3 regions of the Pseudomonas sp. GW456-12-1-14-TSB6 genome follow, and region 3 is predicted to be linked to each of the others. Evidence: predicted binding sites of a transcription regulator. Region 3 holds the regulator's gene; each other region holds the start of a gene.

Region 1 (4,639 bases), on a different contig from region 3:
GTGTAGTCAGTGTTGGTGATGAAGCCGTCCTTGTCGACCTTGAACGTACCGGCACGCGTGTAAGAGATCGAACCGTTGTTGCTCAGGGTGAAGAAGCCCGAACCATTGATCCCCATATCCAGCACGTTGCCGGTGTTGTTGATGTCGCCTTGGGTGAACTGCTGGGAAACGTTGGCCAGACGCACGCCGTTACCAATGACCTTGCTGCCGCTGCCCAGGCGAGTCGCCGAGTAGACGTCTTCGAATTCTGCGCGGGACGATTTGAAACCGGCGGTCGCGACGTTGGCGATGTTGTTGCCGGTCACGTCCAGTTGCTTGTTGGCTGCATAGAGACCGCTAAGGCCGATATTGAAAGACATATTCCACTCCTTTGTGCCGGTTAGTCGGCTCTATATACCAATGGTTTGTACTTTGGACAGAGCGACGGTGCCCTTGCCGGACAGGTTGAGCATCAGCTCGCCGCCAGTCTGGCTGATCGTCACGCTGGTGACCGTGGCTGGCAGGTAGGTCGCCAGATCGGTCGCGGTGCCGTTGATCGAGGCGTTGGCCTTGACGGTGTAGGTACCGGTTTTCACCAGGTTGCCGTCCTTGTCCTTGCCGTCCCAGGTGAAGCTCGCATCGCCTGCGGCGCGACTGCCCAGATCAATGGTGCGAACGGTGGCGCCGCTGCTGTCGGTGATGGTGACGGTACCGCCGGCAATCGACGACGGAACAGTGACCGAACCGGTCATGCCTTTGCTCGGATCGTCCAGCTGAACCGTATTGGTCTGCACAATCACATTGCGACCCACCAGCGACGAAGCCTGCAGGGCTTGCGACGAGTTGTAGTTGCCGGCCAGCGAACTGACGGTGCTGTTGAGGGTGGTGATCCCCTCGAGGCTGCTGAACTGAGCCAGCTGGGCAACGAATGCGCTGTTGTCCTGCGGGTCGAGCGGGTTCTGGTTCTTCAGCTGAGTCACCAGCAGTTGCAGGAACGCGTCCTTGCCCAGGGCCTGGCCGCCAGTCGAGCTGTTGGTGGCCGAAGCGATGCCGCCGGTGGTGGTGCTACTGGTCTTCTTCGAAGAGTTGGCCAGTATGTCGTTCATCGTCAGGCTGCTGGTGGTATCGGTAACACTCATGGCAGTCGCCCCTTATTACTGACCGAGGGTCAGTACCTTCTGCATCATGGTTTTGGCGGTGTTCATCATTTCGGCGTTGGTCTGGAACGACCGGCTCGCGGAAATCATGTCAGCCATTTCTTCCACCACGTTGACGTTCGGGTAGTAGACGTAGCCTTTGGCGTCGGCCGCCGGATGGTTCGGCTCGTAGCGCGCTTCGAGGTTGCTCTGGTCTTCGACCACGCCCATGACCTGCACGCCCTGGCCCGCAGCATCCTGGTTCTGGAACAGCGAATTGCTGCCGCCGCTCTGGCCGCCCTGGAACATGGTGGCGAACACCGGGTGACGGGCGCGATAAGTCTGGTCGATGCTCGACGAGACGGTCTCGGCGTTGGCGATGTTCGAGGCCACGGTGTTGAGACGGGTGGTCTGGGCGCTCATGCCGCTGCCGGCAATGTTGAAAACGCTGGACAGGGACATGGATTACTCTCCGCGCAGGGCTGACACAAGCCCTTTGAATTTGCTGTTGAGCAGGGTGAAGCTGGCCTGGAAGCCGACAGCGTTTTCCGCGTAGTTCGACTGTTCCAGTTGGGCGTCCACGGTGTTCTGGTCGATCGACGGCTGCATCGGCGTGCGATACATCAGCGACTCGTCGCCATTGCCCAGGCCTTCAGCTTCGATGTGACGGCTGTTGGTCATGTTCAGGGCGATGGTGCCGTTGGCGTTCTTCTGGCTCTGTGCTTCAAGCACTTTGGAGAACTCCAGATCCCGCGCCTTGTAGTTCGGGGTGTCGGCGTTGGCGATGTTGTTGGCCAGCACTTCGGCACGCTGGGCGCGGAAGCCCAGAGCCTTTTCGTGAATGCCGAGCGCTTTATCGAAGCTGATGCTCATGTCGGGAACCTTCAGGTGACCGGATTTTTCGTAACTGGGTTATAGCAAGCGGCGTGCCAGTTTTAGAAAGCCCCGGATTACGGGGCTTTGCACGCAATCGGCAAAGCGGCAATGCCAGAAAAGCGGCAACCGGTTTCCGCCGGATGCCGCTTTTCTGCCGCCTGCCACCGGCAAAACCTTCAGGCATAAAAAAACGGGAGCCCCTGAGGACTCCCGTTTCTTGTGGCGCCGGTGTTTCACTTTGCCTGGTAGATGATCCCCGGGCTGCACTGAACCATCTGGTAATGATCCGGCAGACCGTTCAGCGCTTCGGAAGCGCCAAGGAACAGATAACCGCCCGGCTTCAGCGTGCTGTGAATGCGCAACAGGATGTCCTTCTTCACCTCGGCGGAGAAGTAGATCAGCACGTTGCGGCAGAACACGATGTCGAACTTGCCCAGGCTGGCGTAGCTGTCGAGCAGGTTGAACGAGCGGAATTCCACCCGGTTCTTGATCGGCGCCTTGATCACCCAGCGCCCCGGCCCTTTCGGGTCGAAGTAGCGCTGCAGACGATCGGCGGACAGACCGCGACCGATCGCCAGGCTGTCGTACTCGCCGGTCTTGCAGTTGGTCAGCATGCTGCCGGACAGATCAGTGGCGACGATCTGCACGCCCATCTTCAACTGGCCGATGTTGGTCCGCTCGAACTCGTCGATCGACATCGACAGCGAATAGGGTTCCTGACCCGACGAGCAGGCCGCCGACCAGATCCGCAGACGCTGGTTGGGAGCGGCCTTGATCGCCTCGGGCAGTACCTTGTTCTTCAAGACTTCAAACGGATAGGTGTCGCGAAACCACAGGGTTTCGTTGGTCGTCATGGCATCGACCACCTGCTCGCGCAAACCGCTGCGTGGCTGGGTCTGGATGCGCTGAACCAGCTCACCCAGGGACTTGATGCCTTGCTGCTCCATCAGTTTGTTGAGACGGCTCGAGACCAGATACTGCTTGTTTTCACCGAGCAAAATGCCACAGGCTTTTTCCAGGAAGACCCGGAACTGTTCGAAATCCAAATTACCCGTAGACAAATGATGCCGCCTCTTAAATCGTGTTGAACGCCAGGGGCAGAAGGCCCTTAGCTGATGTCTGCTGCTTTGATCCGGTCGACTACCCGGGATGCCAGGTCATCAGGACGGAATTTGGCCAGGAAGTCATCGGCACCGACTTTCTTGACCATCGCCTGATTGAACACACCCGACAACGAAGTATGCAGGATGATATGAAGCTTTTGCATGCGAGGGTCGCTGCGGATCTCGGCCGTCAGGGTGTACCCGTCCATCTCCGGCATTTCGATGTCGGAGATCATCATCAGGAACTCTTCTTCCGGCTTCTTGCCCTCGTCGACCAGCTTGCGCAGGTAATCCAGCGCTTGCCTGCCGTCGTTCAACGCCACCACTTCGACACCGACCGTCTGCAGGCAACGCGTCACCTGCTTGCGCGCCACCGACGAGTCATCGACCGTCAGCACCCGCAGCGACAGCGCCTTGCTCTGGGTCTCGACATCCACCACGCCGACCGAAATCGCTTCCGGGGTCGGCGCCACTTCCGCCAGCACCTTCTCGACGTCGATGATTTCGACTAACTGATTGTCGACCCGAGTCACAGCGGTCAGGTAGTGATCGCGTCCGGTGCCCTTGGGCGGCGGATGAATCTCTTCCCAGTTCATGTTCACGATACGTTCCACCGAGCGCACCAGGAAACCCTGGGTCTTGGTGTTGTATTCCGTGATGATCACGAACGGACTGTTCTTGTCTTTCAAAGCACCGGAGCCGGTCGCCATCGCCAGATCAAGGATCGGAATGGTCGCCCCCCGGATATTCGCCACCCCGCACACGACAGGACTGGACTTGGGCATCAGCGTCAGTTGCGGGCACTGCAGCACTTCCCGAACCTTGAACACGTTGATCCCGTAGAGCTGCTGGCCGTCGAGACGGAACAACAACAGCTCCAGGCGATTCTGCCCCACCAGTTGCGTGCGCTGGTTCACCGAATCCATTACACCAGCCATGCCCAGACTCCTACACCAACGCCAAGTGTTGTTGCGACGCACATTCATTGCTAAACGGCACGGCGCTTGCTTTTTAACTCGTATGAACGCTCAAACGACATTTTTCCGACGCCTGACATCTCCCCTCCGCAGAGGGCTTTGCGCGATGTCCGCCGTTTGCCTGTCTTTCGCTGGCAGCCCTGCCGTTGCTGATGCGGTTACCATGCCTGACATGCTTATCGGCGTCACTCAGGGCTTTCTTGAATTCACCGTAGAAGACTATCTCGCCACCAGTCAAACGGAAGGCCGATATGAAATCGAGGTCAACCAGCTCGATCCACGCATGCGCATGCCTATGTGCGACAAGGAATTGACAGCGACACTGGAGAGTCCGGCACGCCCTCTGGGCCGTGTCACGGTCAAGGTCCGCTGCGAAGGCGCCTCCCCCTGGACGGTGTTCGTGCCCGCTCAAGTCCGCCTGTTTCGCGAGATTGTCACCACCACGCGGCCACTCAAGCGCGCCGGCATCATCGAGCCGCAGGACGTGACCTTGCGCGAGCGCGACGTCAGCACGATCAATCAGGGTTTCCTGACGTCGGTGGATGAAGCCATCGGCCAGAAATTGACC
Region 2 (4,639 bases), on a different contig from region 3:
GAAGTCGGCATTGCCGCCGCGCCGTCGCTGGAAGCCTTGAAGGTCGCCGTTCACGTCTGACGCAATAAAAGGGAACCCTGAGCGCGACCGTCTATCCTAAAAGTGCATGCCACTATTCTGGAGCGACACCATGGGTTCCACGTTCAACGGCCTGGTCGGCCTGATCATTCTTGCGCTCGACATCTGGGCGATCATCAATGTGCTGAAAAGCGGCGCCGAGACCGGGATGAAAATCCTCTGGGTGCTGCTGATCATCCTCCTGCCGGTGCTGGGCCTGATCATCTGGGCGATTGCCGGGCCGCGGGGCAACGTGCGGATCTGACCGTTCGCACCCTGATCGGGTCGGGCCGATGAACTGAGGTTCGACCTGTCATCTTCGGCAACGTAGAATGCGCGCCTTTCCCGGGCAATCGAACCTGACGATTGGCGCCCGCGCATTCATCGGAGCACTTCACCATGACCGTCACCAAGACCAGCGAATACCTGGAAACCCTCTACGAAGGCTACGGCCAGCGTTTTCGCATGGAAAAACTGCTGCACGAAGTGCGCACCGAACACCAGCACCTGGTGATTTTCCAGAACCCGCGCATGGGCCGGGTGATGGCGCTGGACGGCGTGATCCAGACCACCGAAGCCGATGAATTCATCTACCACGAAATGCTCACCCACGTGCCGATCCTCGCCCACGGCACCGCCAAGCGCGTGCTGATCATCGGCGGTGGCGACGGCGGCATGCTGCGCGAAGTGACCAAACACGCCAGCATCGAGCACATCACCATGGTCGAGATCGACGGCACCGTGGTCGACATGTGCAAAGAGTTTCTACCGAACCACTCCAAGGGCGCCTACGACGATCCACGCCTGAATCTGGTGATCGACGACGGCATGCGTTTCGTCGCCACCACCACTGAAAAGTTCGACGTGATCATTTCCGACTCCACCGACCCGATCGGCCCGGGCGAAGTACTGTTCTCGGAAAACTTCTACCAGGCCTGCCACCGCTGCCTGAACGAGGGCGGCATCCTCGTGACCCAGAACGGCACGCCGTTCATGCAGATCGAAGAAGTGAAAACCACTGCCGGGCGCCTGCGCAGCCTGTTCCCGGACTGGCACTTCTATCAGGCGGCCGTGCCGACCTACATCGGCGGTTCGATGACCTTCGCCTGGGGCTCGACCAACCCGGCCTACCGCAAGCTGACCCGCGAAGTGCTGCAACAGCGCTTCATCGGCAGCGGCATCGTCACCCGCTACTACAACCCGGAAATCCACATCGGTGCTTTCGCCTTGCCGCAGTACGTGCTGCAAGCGGTGAACAAGCCAAGCAACGACTGATCGTTCGCGGGTCAGAAAAAGCCGAGGCCGGTGTGCGAAAACACACCGGCCTGGGCTTTTTTCATGTTGCATCGGTGTAAACCTTTTGAACGATCAATCCTGACAAAAGTCGAGATAGGTGTAAGCCCATTTGCGGGTTTGATCGAGGAGGCTCCGATGTCAAAGTGGAAAGTCACTTTCGTGGACGATCATGGTGAAACGATCGACGAAGTCTTCGAGTGCGAGGAATGCCCCAGCCATGAACGGGCAGCCCGCCTCATCAAGGAACGATTCCTGCCAGTCGCCGCCGAGCTTGACCTGAACGATCTGGAAGGGCGCACCGCCGATGCCGGCGTAAAAAGCCTGAAAACCCAGAACAGCATCGAAATCCGCAGCATCACCCCAATCTGAATCTTCATTTTCTTCATGTACCAGGCCTTGGCAGCGGCTCTATCTTGGGGCTACTCTGCAAGCGAGATCAGCGAACGGATCGCTAAGGTCTGGTCTTGTCAGCTACATGCTTGTTTCCCGCCGGCAACGCGGTTGCCGTGAGCACCCGGGCCCTGTGGGCCAGTGCAGGGAATACGGAAAGTCTATCCATCTATGCGAGGGGGACGATTCATGAGCACAGCCTATCAAGAAGACATCAGCAGCAGCGTGCTGCGCCGCATGAAAGAAGGCGGTTTCGATTTTTCCCGATTCCATCCCATCGAGTTCTACGCCATTTTCCCGGACGAGGAGCGGGCGCGCAGGGCGGCAGGCAAATTTCGCGGTGAATCCATCAATGCCCAGGTCAGTGCGCGCGACGACGGCGCCTGGTCTCTGGAATTGAGCAAGGTGATGTACGCAACCTACGACGACATTGGCGATTTCGAGCAGGGCTTCTCGGCGGTGGTCGAGCCCTTGGGCGGCATCATCGAAGGCTGGGGCGTGAAACAGGAGATCCGCAACCGGCATCGTTTGAACTGATCACTCTCGCAACACGTCGAGCTACGGCTGACCTTCGGGTCGGCCGTTGTCGTTTCTACGGCCCCGAAAGCGCATGGCAAAACCCTGAAACAAGAAACCGGTGCAAAAAAAAGCCACCTGAAAAGGTGGCTAAAAGGGAAGACCGCAAGGAGAGGAAACCGGTCAGGGTTACGGCCGGGAGGGCTGCCGAGGCAAGCCGGATCAGTGAGGCTGCGTACTTCGTCAGCGACGTTTTTGCAGCGGATGCGCGGATTATCCGCAGTGGCCTGCGGGCAGTGAAATCAACTCTGACTATGCTGGTGATAGGCGACGGGATTGCGTCGCAATGAAGCGGGGGCGATCAGGTTGGAGCATTTGCCGCACAGGAATGGTGCGGCGCGTGTGGCGTGAATATCCAACCGATTGAAATCAAAGCGTTTATGCCGATGGCACGGGCCTTGCGAAGGCCTGTATGTCCGGAGTGACAAGGAGTACGGCATGATCCGCACCTATTTTGATGAGATGTACGATGCCGGCGGCCAGATCCGCCCGCATTACCGGGAGTTTGCCCGCTGGCTGGCCGAGACACCTGACGAGCTGCTGGCCCAGCGGCGACGCGAGGCCGATCTGCTGTTCCATCGCGCCGGGATCACCTTCACGCTCTACGGGGACGAGCAAGGGACAGAACGCCTGATTCCCTTCGACACCATTCCGCGCAGCATTCCGGCCAGCGAGTGGCGGATCGTCGAGCGCGGCTGCATCCAGCGGGTCAAGGCGTTGAACATGTTCCTCGCCGATCTTTACCACGAGCAACGCATCATCAAGGCCGGGATCATTCCCGCCGAACAAGTGCTGGCCAACGAGCAATACCAGTTGGCGATGCAGGGGCTGGATTTGCATCGCGATATCTATTCGCACATCTCCGGCGTCGATCTGGTGCGTGACGGCGACGGCACGTATTACGTGCTCGAGGACAACCTGCGCACGCCGAGCGGCGTGAGCTACATGCTCGAAGACCGCAAGATGATGATGCGTCTGTTCCCCGAGCTGTTCGCGGCCCAGCGCATCGCGCCCATCGATCATTACCCGAACCTGCTGCTCGACACCCTGAAAAGCTCAAGCCCCATCGACGACCCCAGCGTCGTGGTGCTGACACCGGGACGCTTCAACAGCGCGTTTTTCGAGCATGCGTTTCTCGCCCGGGAAATGGGCGTGGAACTGGTGGAGGGCGCGGACCTGTTCGTGCGCGACGACAAGGTCTTCATGCGCACCACCGACGGACCGAAAGCGGTGGACGTGATCTACCGCCGGCTCGACGACGCGTTCCTCGACCCGCTGGCGTTCCGCCCGGATTCGATGCTCGGCGTGCCGGGACTGCTGTCGTCGTATCGCTCCGGCAACGTGGTGCTTGCCAATGCCATCGGCACCGGCGTGGCGGACGACAAATCGGTGTACCCGTTCGTTACCGAAATGATCCGTTTCTACCTCGACGAAGAACCGATCCTGAAGAACGTGCCGACTTGGCAATGCCGTAACCCGTCCGAGCTTTCCCATGTGCTGGCCAATCTTCCGGATCTGGTGGTCAAGGAAACCCAGGGCTCCGGCGGTTACGGAATGCTGGTGGGGCCGGCGGCGACCACGGCGGAAATCGATGCGTTCCGCGAGCGGATCAAGGCCAAGCCCCACGCGTACATCGCGCAACCGACGCTGTCGCTGTCGACCTGTCCGACCTTTGTCGAAAACGGCATTGCGCCGCGCCACATCGACCTGCGCCCGTTCGTATTGTCCGGCCGCGAAACCCGGGTCGTGCCCGGCGGTTTGACCCGTGTCGCCCTGCGCGAAGGCTCTCTGGTGGTGAATTCATCCCAGGGTGGCGGAACCAAAGACACCTGGGTGGTCGAGGATTGAAGGAAGCCTGCCATGTTAAGTAGAACTGCCTCGGATCTGTACTGGATGTCGCGTTACCTGGAGCGGGCGGAAAACCTCGCGCGGATGCTCGATGTCAGCTATTCGCTGTCGCTGATGCCGCAGGACGGCCGTGGCGACGGTCTGCACGAACTGGCGATGCCGCTGCTGATCACCGGCACGCTGGACGACTACCTGGAACGTCACGGCGAGCTGCATGCCGAGCGACTGCTGCACTTCTTCGCCCTCGACGCGGCCAACCCGGCAAGCATCTACAGCTGCCTAGGTGCGGCACGGGCCAGCGCCCATGCGGTGCGAGGACGAATCACCGCTGACATGTGGGAGAACATCAACGCCACCTGGCTGGAGATCCGCGGGATCGCCAATCAGGGCCTCAGTCGCTACGGCATGAGCCGTTTCTGCGAGTGGATCAAGGAGCGTTCGCACCTGTTTCGGGGCGCGTCCTACGGCACCA
Region 3 (4,639 bases):
AGGTCACCGAAGCGCGTCCGCGCATCGACATGGTGATCCAGCCGAAGAAGAAAACCGACGAGAAAACCCAGTAATGGCAACTCTGAAAGCTCAGCACCTGGCCAAGGCCTATAAAAGCCGCCAGGTCGTGCGCGACGTCAGCCTGTCGATCGACAGCGGTCAGATCGTCGGCCTGCTCGGCCCGAACGGCGCCGGCAAGACCACCTGCTTCTACATGATCGTCGGCCTGGTCCAGGCCGATCAGGGTCGCGTATTGATCGACGATCTGGACGTCAGCCATCAGCCGATGCACGGTCGCGCCAAGGCCGGTATCGGCTATCTGCCGCAAGAAGCGTCGATCTTCCGCAAACTGTCGGTAGCCGACAACATCATGGCCATCCTTGAGACCCGTCAGGAGCTCGACAAGGCCGGTCGTCGCAAGGAGTTGGAAAGCCTGCTGCAGGAATTCCATATCAGCCACATCCGCGACAACCTCGGCATGAGCCTGTCCGGTGGTGAGCGCCGTCGCGTGGAAATCGCCCGCGCACTGGCCACGGCACCAAAGTTCATCCTGCTCGACGAACCGTTCGCCGGTGTCGACCCGATCTCGGTCGGCGACATCAAGCAGATCATCCACCACCTCAAGGCCAAGGGTATCGGTGTATTGATCACCGACCACAACGTCCGTGAGACGCTGGATATCTGCGAAACCGCCTACATCGTCAATGACGGCCAGTTGATCGCCGAGGGCGACTCCGCGACCATCCTCGCCAACGATCTGGTGAAGGAAGTCTATCTGGGTCACGAGTTCCGCCTGTAAGCGCGACAGCATCCGACCAGCCGTCCGGGTGCTGTAACGTTGAAGCGCCTTTTTTATACGCTTTTATTGTTACAGCGCTCTAGGCAAACACGACAGTTTCAGGCATATAATTTGCTTAAGTTTGGCGCTCCGGCGCCCTGTAGTGGATGGCGCATAGCGCCGGCGAATAAGGTGTTAAGCCCCTGCCATGAAACCATCGCTAGTCTTGAGAATGGGCCAGCAGCTGACGATGACACCGCAGCTGCAACAGGCCATACGCCTGCTCCAATTGTCGACCCTGGATCTGCAACAGGAAATCCAGGAGGCTCTGGAATCCAATCCGATGCTCGAACGCCAGGAAGACGGCGACGACTTCGACAACTCCGATCCCATGGCCGACAACGCCGAACAGAAGCCCAACACCGAGATCCAGGAACCCTCCTATCAGGAGACCGCGCCGACAGTCGATAACCTCGAAGACGGCGAATGGAACGAGCGAATCCCCAACGAACTGCCCGTCGACACCGCCTGGGAAGACGTCTACCAGACCAGCGCCAGCAGCCTGCCGAGCAGCGACGATGACGAGTGGGACTTCACCACCCGCACCTCCGCCGGCGAGAGCCTGCAAAGCCACCTGCTGTGGCAGTTGAACCTGGCACCGATGTCCGACACCGATCGCCTGATCGCTGTCACCCTGATCGATTGCATCAACAATCAGGGCTACCTGGACGAAACCCTCGAAGAAATTCTCGACGCCTTTGATCCGGAACTCGACATCGAACTGGACGAGATCGAAGCCGTCCTGCACCGCATCCAGCAATTCGAACCGGCCGGCATCGGCGCACGCAACCTGGGCGAATGCCTGCTGCTGCAATTGCGCCAGCTGTCGGCCAAGACCCCTTGGCTGGCCGAAGCCAAGCGCCTGGTCACCGATTACATCGACTTGCTCGGCAGCCGCGACTACAGCCAGTTGATGCGCCGCATGAAGCTCAAGGAAGACGAGCTGCGTCAGGTCATCGAACTGGTGCAGAGCCTCAACCCGCGCCCCGGTTCGCAGATCGAATCCACTGAAGCCGAATACGTGGTGCCTGACGTCATCGTGCGCAAGGACAACGAGCGCTGGCTGGTCGAGCTGAACCAGGAGTCGGTGCCGCGCCTGCGGGTCAACGCCCAGTACGCCGGTTTCGTGCGCCGCGCCGACACCAGCGCCGACAACACCTTCATGCGCAATCAGTTGCAGGAAGCCCGCTGGTTCATCAAGAGCCTGCAAAGCCGCAACGAAACCCTGATGAAAGTGGCCACCCAGATCGTCGAGCATCAGCGCGGTTTTCTGGAGTACGGCGACGAAGCCATGAAGCCGCTGGTCCTGCACGACATTGCAGAAGCGGTTGGCATGCACGAGTCGACGATTTCCCGCGTAACCACGCAAAAATTCATGCATACCCCACGGGGCATATATGAGCTGAAATACTTTTTCTCCAGCCATGTGAGCACCTCCGAGGGCGGTGAATGCTCGTCCACGGCGATCCGCGCGATCATCAAGAAACTGGTTGCCGCGGAAAATCAGAAAAAGCCGTTGAGTGACAGCAAGATCGCTGGTTTACTGGAGGCACAAGGCATTCAGGTGGCTCGCCGCACGGTCGCCAAGTACCGCGAATCCCTCGGGATCGCGCCTTCGAGCGAACGCAAGCGGTTGATGTAAGCCACGTTACAGCGTTCCAGTGGCAGGCTCTTCGGCCTGCCGCTTTATGCACTGGCAACGAAGGAGAAGCTGTATGCAAGTCAACATCAGTGGACACCAACTGGAAGTTACCCAGCCTCTGCGCGAGTACATCGAGCTCAAGCTCAAGAAGCTCGAAGGGCATTTCGACAAGATCACCAACGTGCAAGTCACGATGTGCGTCGAAAAACTGAAGCAGAAAATCGAAGCCACGCTGCATATTCCCGGCAATGAGGTCGTCGCAAACGCGGAACATACCGATATGTACGCTGCGATCGACGCGCTGACCGACAAGCTTGATAAACAACTCAAAAAGCATAAGGAAAAGACCCAGAGCCTGCTTCAGGGCGCTACCGGTCGATAACCCCCACCCCCATGATCCGACTTGAAAGTATCCTGACCCCCGGCCGTTCCCTGGTGAACGTGCCGGGCGGCAGTAAAAAGAAAGCCCTGGAACAAATTGCCAACCTGATCGCCCGGGAAGTTCCGGATCTGGAGATGCAAGATGTATTCGAGGCATTGATTGCCCGTGAAAAACTGGGCTCCACCGGTTTTGGCAACGGCATCGCCATTCCCCACTGCCGCCTCAAGGGCTGCGAAGCGCCGATCAGTGCGCTGATGCACCTTGATGCCCCTATCGATTTCGACGCTATCGACGGCGCGCCCGTGGACCTGCTCTTCGTCCTGCTGGTGCCGGAAGCCGCCACCGATGCGCACCTGGAGCTGTTACGCCAGATCGCCAGCATGCTCGACCGCAAGGACGTGCGCGACAGACTGCGTAGCGCGCCTAGCAACGAAGCCTTGTACCAGGTTGTACTGGAAGAACAGAACAGGCCGTAACCATGCGCTTGATCATTGTCAGTGGCCGTTCCGGCTCGGGTAAAAGTACCGCCCTGGATGTCCTTGAGGACAACGGTTACTACTGCATCGATAACCTGCCGGCAGGTCTTCTGCCGGATCTGGCCGAACGTGCGCTGGTTCATACCGAAATGCTCCAGCCGCTGGTGGCCGTCTCGATCGACGCCCGCAACCTGCCGAGTCATCTGTCACGTTTTCCAGAGTTGCTCGAGGAAGTGCGCAGCCGGCATATCCAGTGCGATGTCCTGTACCTCGACGCCGATGACGAAACGTTGCTCAAACGCTTTTCGGAAACTCGTCGTCGTCACCCGCTCAGCAACGCCAACCGCTCGCTGGCCGAAGCCATCGACGACGAAACCGCCCTGCTGGGCCCGATTGCCGATCTGGCCGATCTGAAGGTCAATACCACCAATCTGAACCTCTACCAACTGCGCGACACCATCAAGCTGCGCCTGTTGAACCAGCCGGAGCCGGGTACCGCGTTTCTGGTGGAGTCTTTCGGTTTCAAACGCGGCATGCCGGTGGATGCGGATCTGGTGTTCGATGTACGCTGCCTGCCGAACCCGTACTGGAAACCGGAACTGCGCGCGCAATCCGGTCTCGATCAGCCGGTCGCCGAGTATCTGGCGGCGCAGCCGGAGGTCGAGGAGATGTACCAGGACATTTATACGTATCTGAACAAATGGTTGCCGCGCTTTGCGGCGAGCAACCGCGCTTACGTCACCATTGCCATCGGCTGCACCGGCGGGCATCACCGTTCCGTTTACCTGACCGAACGTCTTGGCCAGGCGCTGCAGAAGACCCTGAAGAACGTCCAGGTTCGCCACCGCGACCTCAGCTAAAGGATTCACAACGCGATGCCTGCTCGGGAAATAGAAATCATCAACAAGCTGGGCCTGCACGCCCGCGCATCGGCAAAATTCGTCGGAGTGGCGGGCCAGTTTCCCGATTGCACGATCAGAGTCGGCCGCACACCGGACACCACGGTTGACGGTAAAAGCATCATGGCGATGATGATGCTCGCTGCGGGCAAGGGCACCAAAATCCACCTGAGTACCGAAGGTCACCAGGAACAGGAAGCCATGGACGCGCTGGTGACACTGATCAACAACTACTTCGACGAAGGCGGTTGAAACGCCTGAGGCGAAGTAGCCCGCTCCCTCCCCCGGTTCATCCCAACGCCGTATCCATCACCATCATCAGACAGAAGCCGATCAGCAATCCCAGACTGGCCAGCTTCTCGTGACCATTGCGTCGCGACTCGGGGATGACCTCGTGAGTCA

What was found. Region 3 encodes sigma-54, which starts transcription at its own class of promoters, with help from an activator protein. Its sites were predicted from a motif close to ANTGGCATNNANNTTGCTNT; they were not measured.
Region 1: the regulator sigma-54 is predicted to act here: its motif matches at 2,030-2,049, upstream of flgB (flagellar basal body rod protein FlgB).
Region 2: the regulator sigma-54 is predicted to act here: its motif matches at 2,705-2,724, upstream of AC07Y2_RS11070 (circularly permuted type 2 ATP-grasp protein).

Annotation. Positions count from the first base shown of each region.
Region 1 covers NZ_JBWKZE010000010.1:52,030-56,668, forward strand. Annotated here, with positions in the region: gene flgE (flagellar hook protein FlgE) at 1-359, opposite strand, end outside; gene flgD (flagellar hook assembly protein FlgD) at 390-1,118, opposite strand; gene flgC (flagellar basal body rod protein FlgC) at 1,134-1,577, opposite strand; gene flgB (flagellar basal body rod protein FlgB) at 1,581-1,988, opposite strand; gene cheR (protein-glutamate O-methyltransferase CheR) at 2,225-3,052, opposite strand; gene AC07Y2_RS11575 (chemotaxis protein CheV) at 3,100-4,032, opposite strand; gene flgA (flagellar basal body P-ring formation chaperone FlgA) at 4,115-4,639, shown strand, end outside.
Region 2 covers NZ_JBWKZE010000009.1:171,045-175,683, reverse strand. Annotated here, with positions in the region: gene AC07Y2_RS11095 (hypothetical protein) at 1-60, shown strand, start outside; gene AC07Y2_RS11090 (PLDc N-terminal domain-containing protein) at 131-322, shown strand; gene speE (polyamine aminopropyltransferase) at 457-1,332, shown strand; gene AC07Y2_RS11080 (hypothetical protein) at 1,489-1,722, shown strand; gene AC07Y2_RS11075 (ribonuclease E inhibitor RraB) at 1,933-2,280, shown strand; gene AC07Y2_RS11070 (circularly permuted type 2 ATP-grasp protein) at 2,758-4,167, shown strand; gene AC07Y2_RS11065 (alpha-E domain-containing protein) at 4,180-4,639, shown strand, end outside.
Region 3 covers NZ_JBWKZE010000005.1:163,734-168,372, reverse strand. Annotated here, with positions in the region: gene lptA (lipopolysaccharide transport periplasmic protein LptA) at 1-74, shown strand, start outside; gene lptB (LPS export ABC transporter ATP-binding protein) at 74-799, shown strand; gene AC07Y2_RS06540 (RNA polymerase factor sigma-54) at 987-2,480, shown strand; gene hpf (ribosome hibernation-promoting factor, HPF/YfiA family) at 2,554-2,862, shown strand; gene ptsN (PTS IIA-like nitrogen regulatory protein PtsN) at 2,874-3,338, shown strand; gene rapZ (RNase adapter RapZ) at 3,341-4,198, shown strand; gene AC07Y2_RS06520 (HPr family phosphocarrier protein) at 4,214-4,489, shown strand; gene AC07Y2_RS06515 (ZIP family metal transporter) at 4,527-4,639, opposite strand, start outside.